DNA from 2 places in the Rhizobium sp. 10N414 genome. Region 1 is predicted to be linked to the other one. Evidence: predicted binding sites of a transcription regulator. Region 1 holds the regulator's gene; the other holds the start of a gene.

Region 1 (4,211 bases):
CGCCCTTGATATCCTCGATGATATCAGGATAGCGATCCTTGAGCGAGGCCAGCCCTTGGCGGAATACCAGCGAGACGTCACGCACCTGCTGCAGGAAGCCCTCCGCGAGGATCACGTCGAGCACGGCACTGCCAACTGCCATGGCGAGCGGATTGCCGCCATAAGTGGAGCCATGCGTGCCGGCCTTCATGCCGGAAGCGGCCTCTGCCGTGGCAAGGCAGGCTCCGAGCGGGAAGCCGCCGCCGATGCCCTTGGCAACCGCCATGATATCGGGGGTAGCGCCTGACCACTCATGCGCAAAGAGCTTGCCCGTGCGGCCCATGCCGGTCTGCACTTCATCGAAAATCAGCAGCAGACCATGCTCGTCGCAGATCGCGCGAAGTGCCTTCAGGAACTCGTTCGTCGCCGGGCGGACGCCGCCTTCCCCCTGAATAGGTTCGATGAGGATCGCGGCCGTTTCATTTGTGATGGCGCTGCGGACTGCATCGAGATCACCGAACGGCACCTGATCGAAGCCAGGCGCCTTGGGACCGAAGCCTTCGAGGTATTTCTCCTGGCCACCGGCGGCAATCGTCGCCAGCGTACGGCCATGGAAGGCGCCTTCAAAGGTGATAATATGGAACCGCTCGGGATGGCCCTTGGAAAACTGATAGCGGCGCGCGGTCTTGATCGCGCATTCCAAGGCTTCCGCGCCGGAGTTCGTGAAGAACACCTTATCGGCGAAGGTCGCATCGGTCAGCCGCTTTGCCAGTGTTTCCTGACCCGGGATCTCATAGATGTTGGACAGATGCCAGACCTTGTCGGCCTGCTCCTTCAGCGCGCCAACCACATGCGGATGGCTGTGGCCAACGGAGGTGACGGCAACGCCCGCGCCGAAATCAAGATATCGCTCGCCCGTTTCGCTGATCAGCCACACGCCTTCTCCTCGCTCGAACCGCAGCGGGGCACGAGAGTAGGTGTCGTAAAGCGCGGCTTCAGCCATGGCGCGATCTCCTATCAGCAATCATCAGCAGCCGGACTCCGGCTAAGGAAAGCAGGTCCGGAAAATTAAAAATGCCGCCTTTCGGCGGCGAGCAGCACTATTTACTTTTCGCACTGCAATGTCAACAAAACTGAGGTTTCGCTGCATGCGTCAAGCAGCCATCCCGAGGCGCTCGACCTATCAACAACTATGTTGCATAAATGACTCTCACGCCCAGCAAGTTGGGGAAAACTTGAAAATCGATTCCCCGAGATTCAACCGACTCTTGTCACGGAGTCGGCCTCACACTAGGTTAAAACTCAATTACTAGGCTGCATGCGGCGGAACTAGTCACCAAAATTTGAGTAAGCGTTTCTTGCCTCGGATACGTCCGTGGCAACGGTGAAGGATTCTGCCTACACCAACGCTAATAAGGCGGAGACAGGGGCATGAACTGGACAGACGAGCGCGTTGAAAAACTGAAGAAGCTGTGGTCCGAAGGCCTGAGCGCCAGCCAGATCGCAGCACAACTTGGCGGTGTAAGTCGTAACGCCGTCATTGGTAAAGTCCATCGTTTGAGTCTGCCCGGCCGTGCCAAGGCCGGCGGTTCGACGACCACCGTCAGAACCCCCAAGCGCACGACTTCGGCGCCCCGCGCCACGAACTACGCCTCGCGGATCACCACACGCACCGTTACCCGCCAACAGGGCGCGACGATGCTCAAGGAAGAGATCGAAATCGATACGGTGGAGGAAGTCCGCTTCCGTCCGGCCGCAAATGTAATCGTTCCGATTTCTCGCCGCCTTGGCCTCACCGAGCTCACCGAGCGCACCTGCAAGTGGCCGGTCGGCGATCCGCTCAATGACGACTTCCACTTCTGCGGTTGCGAGTCCCCGGACTCTTCCCCGTATTGCACGTATCATCAGCGCATGGCCTACCAGCCGGTCAACGAGCGCCGCAAGGCCGCTAACCGGGTCGCCTGACCCGGAAGCCGGATAAGGAATAAAGAAAACGGGCCCTCGCGGGCCCGTTTTTCGTTGTAAGGGAAAGACCTCTCAGGCTCTCGCCTGAAAGGATCAGGCTTCCATCGAATAGCCGGCACCGCGCACGGTGCGGATGACGTCCTGCATGTTGGGCAAGTTCAAAGCCTTGCGCAGGCGGCCGACATGGACGTCAACAGTACGCTCGTCGACATAGATGTCGTGACCCCAGACGCCGTCGAGCAACTGCGAGCGCGAGAAGACGCGGCCGGGCGATGCCATCAAGAACTCGAGAAGGCGGAATTCGGTCGGGCCGAGGCGGACTTCGCGGCTCTTGCGGTGAACGCGGTGCGTCTCGCGATCCAGCTCGATATCGCCGCACTTCAGCAGCGTCGAGAGCACCTCGGGCTTGGCACGACGCAGCATCGCCTTGACGCGAGCGACAAGCTCCGGCGTCGAGAACGGCTTGACGACGTAATCGTCAGCACCGGTCGAGAGGCCGCGAACCCGTTCGCTTTCCTCGCCACGGGCGGTCAGCATGATGATCGGCAGGCGCTCGGTTTCCGGCCGCATGCGCAGGCGGCGGCAGAGCTCGATGCCAGACACGCCCGGCAACATCCAATCGAGGATGAGAAGGTCCGGCGTGCGTTCCTGAAGCCGGATCTCGGCCTCGTCGCCGCGCAGGATGGTATCGACCTCAAAGCCTTCGGCCTCAAGGTTATAGCGGAGAAGCACGCTCAGCGCTTCTTCGTCTTCAACGACAGCTACTTTAGGGATCATTCGTTTCGGTCTCCTGGGGGCGCGGTCGCGGAATGACTATTCAGTGACTGCGCCGACGGTGTTGGCGGTATCGTCCTTCGGACGTTCGCCTTCCGGCTGGGCACCGGTGGCCATGTAGTAGATCGTTTCGGCAATGTTGGTGGCGTGGTCGCCGATGCGCTCGATGTTCTTGGCGCAGAACAGAAGATGCGTGCAGCTGGTGATGTTGCGCGGATCTTCCATCATGTAGGTGAGCATTTCACGGAACAGCGAGGTGTACATCGCGTCGATTTCCTCGTCGCGCTCACGGACCGATTTTGCTTTGTCGGCAGCACGGCTCGTGTAGACGTCGAGGACTTCCTTGAGTTGGACGAGGGCGAGCTCGGACAGGTGCTCGAGGCCGCGGGCGAGCTTGCGCGGCACGCCGGCGCTCTGTACGGCAATGACGCGCTTGGCAGTGTTCTTGCCCAGGTCGCCGACGCGCTCCAGGTCTGCCGCGATGCGGATGGAGCCCATGATCTCGCGAAGATCGGCCGCCATGGGCTGGCGGCGGGCGATCGTGACGATCGCCTTGTCGCCGATCTCGCGCTCCGCGTGGTCGAGGATCACATCGTCCGAGATGACCTTCTGGGCAAGAGCCGTATCGCCGTTTACGAGCGCGCGTACGGCATCCGAGACCATCTGCTCGGCCAAGCCGCCCATTTCCGAGATACGGCGGGACAGGAACTTCAAATCATCGTCGTAGGCAGAAAAGATATGTGTCGATGCCATAGGGCTCATCCTTGAATATCGTAAGTGCTACCGAGACGGCCGATCAACCGAAGCGGCCCATGATGTAGTCCTGGGTGCGCGGATCGTCCGGGTTGGTGAACATCTTGTCGGTGTCATTCTCCTCGACGAGGTTGCCAAGGTGGAACATGGCTGTGCGCTGCGAAACACGGGCGGCCTGCTGCATCGAGTGCGTCACGATGACAATCGTGTAGTTCTCGCGGAGCTCGTGGATGAGCTCCTCGACCTTGGCCGTTGCAATCGGATCGAGTGCCGAGCATGGCTCGTCCATCAGGATGACTTCGGGGCTGACGGCGACGGCGCGGGCGATGCAGAGGCGCTGCTGCTGACCACCGGAAAGACCGGTGCCAGCTTCGTGAACGCGATCCTTCACCTCATTCCAGAGGCCGGCGCGCTGCAGGCTGTGTTCGACGATCTGGTCCATGTCGGCCTTCGACTTGGCGAGCCCATGGATACGCGGACCGTAGGCGACGTTTTCGTAGATCGTCTTCGGGAACGGGTTGGGCTTCTGGAACACCATGCCTACACGCGCGCGAAGCTCCACAACGTCGATATCCGGATCGTAGATATCTTCGCCATCGAGCGTGATCTTGCCAGTGACGCGGCAACCGTCGATCGTGTCGTTCATGCGGTTCAGGCTGCGCAGGAAGGTGGACTTGCCGCAACCGGATGGGCCAATCAGGGCGGTCACCGTGTTTTCACGGATGTTCAGCTTCACGTCG
Region 2 (4,211 bases), on a different contig from region 1:
CAAGCGACAGTGTCTGGCGGATTACGGGCTGGTTGTGAAGGACCACCCGTTCCTGTCGCGACGAGGCGATAACCGGAACCGGCATCGGAAAGCATTTCGCCGTGATCAGGTCGGCAAGCTTGAAGACCACATTATAGAACCAGACCGAGCCTTCGCGGGTGATATTGCCTGTCAAGGAAACGATCTTGTGCTGGTGTGCTTCCATGGGCACCATTTCCTCGATCGCGGCCTTCAACGTGTGACCGGTACCAATGGCGATCACGGCAGGCTTGTCGCAAGCCAACCGGCGCTCGATTTCGGCAGCCGCCGCCTGGGCAAGGCCGCCGCTCAAACCCTGAGCCTGATCGCCGGACGGAATGACTTCCACGAACTGCAGCGAAAACTTGCTCTTCAGCCTTGCTGCCATACTCATGCAGTGGCCAACCGGATGATCGAGCCGGATCTTGATCAAGCCTTGCGAGACAGCGCGCGATACGAGACGCTGGGCGGTTTGCCGGGAAACGCCGAGCTTCTGTGCGATCTCATCCTGGCTGTGCCCCCCTATGTAATAAAGCCAGCCAGCCTTTGCCGTGAAATCGAGACGCCATGGTCATCTCGCCTCGCAATCATGTCGCCCGCCTCCCCGCTGGTTCATCCTCATCTGCGTCACGGCCTCGATCGACGTCACGCACCCACCTCGACCGATGGCCGGGCCTGGTGCTGGTTGCCGACTCGTCGCCACAGGACATGCAGCAGCTCTTTGGCACCGAGAACGACCTCCTCGGCTCCTGCCGCAAACAGCGCCTCGCGCCGGCCCGAACGCGGATCGTTTGGCGCCACGAAGCCGATTGCCGGTACACCGGCAGCAACTGCCGCCTGAATACCCGCTGCGCTGTCGTCGATGACGATGCTGCGCGCGCTGCTCGCGTTCATTTTGGACAGGCAGAACCGGATGAGATCCGGCGCGGGCTTTGGGGCGGCGACCATCTCGGCGCTGAATATGTTCGGGGCAAAGCGTGGCCACAGATCGAGAAGGCCCAGGCTCTTTTTGAGGCGTTCGACCGTGCTGTTGGATGCGACGCATTTTGCAACGTCGAGCCCATCGAGAACGGCGCTGATGCCCTCCATCGGCAGAAGGTCGCGGCAGAAGGCAGCAAATATTTCGGCATGCCAACCGGCAAAAACGGTATCGAGGTCGGCGCTGATGCGGCTGGCCAGAATCTGCCGCAAGTCAGCCTCCGACTTTCCGGTAAACTCGACGAGCACCTGGCGCGGCGTCATCTCCATGCCGGCCTGGGTTATGGCATGCGCAAGCGTGCGCGCCGCAATCGGTTCGCTATCGATCAGCACGCCATCGCAATCAAAAATCAGAAGATCCAAATTACTCATAGGTTCGCTATTCAGGTATTCGGTGGTTCGCATGTCTGCGTGCACAGGCCATTGCTGAGGGGCCCCAAGTGATCAAGCGGCCGAATGCCGCGATCCGGCGCGCAGCGCCAGGGCCAGGGCTGGATCATCGCTGGTGATCCAGCCGACGCCCTGCCCGAGCCAGTGTTCGATCTCCTCTTCCTCATTCAACACCCAGCAGCAGAGACGATCGCGTGAAACGATCGCGGCAACGTCGTGAAAGGTTGCGGCCAGCAGCGACTTCTCGATGGCAACGAGGCCGGCGACTTCCGCAGCTTTGGCGAAGGTCGCAGCCGCACCCAGCGCCTCGGCGGACTTGGCATTGATCGAGCACAGGCGGCCGATTTCGGGAGCAACCTCTTGGCACCGCGCGAGAACCCCCAGATTGAAGCTTGTCAGCAGGCTGCGCCCGGCAAGCCCGTGACGTCGAATGGCAGCTGCCGCCAAGGCCTCAAGCCCTTCGTAATGCGCTCCATCCGCGTCGGCTTTCAGCTCGACATGAAGCTCGACGGGTCTCGAGGAAGCAAACAGAGCAAGCACCTCGTCAAGGGTCGGGATTGACTCCTGCGATCCTTTGAGGCGGGTCGCCTGATGATCGGAAGGTGACAAAGCCCGGACCTTGCCCGCTTTCTCGGTCGTACGCTCAAGCGTGGCGTCGTGAATGACGACGAGTTCCCCGGCGTCGGTCAAATGCACATCAAATTCGATCGCATCGACAGGGAGTTCCAAGGTCCTTCTGAAACCCTCAATCGAATTTTCGGGCCATTTGTTTCGTGCTCCGCGATGGCCAACGATTTTCGTCATGGGAAATACCTTCCGTAAAGATCAACTGGTCGAAAGTGCCGCCTCCCGGAAGCGACGCTCGTCTGCCAGCAATGTGACAGGCACCGTCACGTCTCGCGGCCAAGGCGACAGGAGTGGAGCATCGACGCACGCCTCTTTTCGAAGCTGGCATCGCGTGGGGCCCTCGGTCTGCGCTTTAGCCGCCTAACGGACAGCGTTAGCGGCACGGTATAGTGAGCGCAGATAACCGTTGCGTGACATCTACCTCCACGGATGAGCAAATGCTCAGTTCCGGGAACAAGGCGTGCTGATCGGGTTCAAGATTTGCGGGTGCGGTTAGCGGCATTGAAGCGGCTTCATGTGCCTGAATGCCAATGGCTGCCGTCGATGCTGAGATATCAGCGAAGCCTTGTCATTCGACATCCTTACGGGAGATGCGAATTCATGACCGGCCACCCACGCGGTCGCGGATGTATTTTTCCATAAGGGAATCATTCCCGCGCAATTCAATCACGGATGCGCGGGAACTCGCCATACGCGCTTTACGCTGCACGGCCCGTCGCCTGCGCAGAACGCAAGCCGACGAAGCCACTCGTCACTGCAGCTTCTCAAGCGTTATCGGCAGGTCGCGAACCCGCTTGCCGGTGGCGTGAAAGACGGCATTGGCGATTGCCGGCGCAACGCCGACAATGCCGACTTCGCCGACACCCTTGCCCCCGAGCACCGAGGCGTTGAGGTCGGGGATGCCAACTGAGATTACCTCGATCGGCGGAATGTCGGCATTGGTCGCAACGAGGTAATCGCCGAGGTTGTTGTTGATGACGCGCCCGTTGCGCGGGTCAACCAGGCCTTCCTCGAGCAGCGCCTGACCGATCCCCATGATGATCCCACCACGCCATTGGCTTTCGGTAAGCTTGGGGTTGTAGATCCTGCCGCAATCGAAGGCCGAGACCATGCGGGAGACACGGACGGTACCGAAATCCTCATCCACCTTGACCTCCACAAAATGCGCGCACCAGCTGTGCATGGCGAACTCGCCCGCAGTCGGCCCCTTGATGCTTGTCATCGTGGTCCAGGCTTTCCGGTGACCTTCCGGCCCCTGCTCTCCATCAGGAAGAGTGTTTCGCCGTGTCTCAACGCTGTCGCGGCCAAGAGCTGTCATCAGCTCCGAGATGGAGACAGAAAGCCCCCCGTCGCGAGGCACTGAAATCCGACCGCTTGCGAGTGTCAACGTATTGGTGCCAGTATCACGGAAAGGAGAGGCACTGTCGTTGAGGGCAAGCTCGATCAGCTCGTCGCGGGCAGCCGATGCTGCCTTGTGGACGGCCCCGGTGATTGCGCCGGCAAGCATCGAGCCGCCAGCAACCGTAGCGCCGGGAAGCGATGAGTCACCAAGCCGGACATTGATGCTTTCGACCGGAACACCGAGCACTTCAGCCGCGGTTTGGGCGAGGATCGTGTAAGTGCCCTGTCCCATGTCAATCGCGCCACTGACGACTTCCACCGAACCATCGGCGAGAATTCGGATCAGTGCCTCGCTCGAAGCGCGCAGGACCGGGAAGGTTCCGCACGCCACCCCCCAGCCGATCAGTTGTCTGCCATCTCGCATCGAGCGTGGCTCGAAGCTGCGGCGTGACCATCCGAACGCCTTGCTGCCCTCGGCAAGCGCCTCGCGCAAGCGGCGGGTCGACCATGGCTTGCCGGACTGTGGGTCCGCCTCGGCGTAGTTCCGCAACCTGAGTTCGACAGGATCGATCCCGACCGCGTAGGCGAGCTCATCCATGGCGCTTTCCAGGCCAAAGGCGCTTGGATTCTTGCCAGGGGCGCGCAAAGCTCCCGGCACAACCGTATTGACAGGTACGATGCTATGCTTCGCGCTGAAATTCTCCACAGCGTACATCAGTGGCGTCGCGGCGTTTGTCTGCTCGGGGAAATCGGCGTAAGTCGCTGTCTCGCTCACACCCCGATGCACGATGGACTGCAGCACGCCATCGGCGTTGGCGCCAAGAGCGATTGTCTGCCTGGTCGCGGCACGGCCACCA

The links. Region 1 encodes PhoB, which activates phosphate uptake and scavenging genes when phosphate is short. Its sites were predicted from a motif close to TGTCATNNANCTGTCAT; they were not measured.
Region 2: the regulator PhoB is predicted to act here: its motif matches at 2,413-2,429, upstream of AC1DE4_RS15235 (glycerophosphodiester phosphodiesterase family protein).

Annotation. Positions count from the first base shown of each region.
Region 1 covers NZ_JBFTIN010000001.1:141,313-145,523, forward strand. The annotation lists gene AC1DE4_RS00740 (aspartate aminotransferase family protein) at 1-982, opposite strand, end outside; gene AC1DE4_RS00745 (GcrA family cell cycle regulator) at 1,411-1,944, shown strand; gene phoB (phosphate regulon transcriptional regulator PhoB) at 2,038-2,721, opposite strand; gene phoU (phosphate signaling complex protein PhoU) at 2,758-3,471, opposite strand; gene pstB (phosphate ABC transporter ATP-binding protein PstB) at 3,515-4,211, opposite strand, start outside.
Region 2 covers NZ_JBFTIN010000014.1:91,489-95,699, reverse strand. The annotation lists gene AC1DE4_RS15245 (sugar-binding transcriptional regulator) at 1-544, opposite strand, end outside; gene AC1DE4_RS15240 (HAD-IA family hydrolase) at 664-1,368, opposite strand; gene AC1DE4_RS15235 (glycerophosphodiester phosphodiesterase family protein) at 1,441-2,190, opposite strand; gene AC1DE4_RS15230 (xanthine dehydrogenase family protein molybdopterin-binding subunit) at 2,765-4,211, opposite strand, start outside.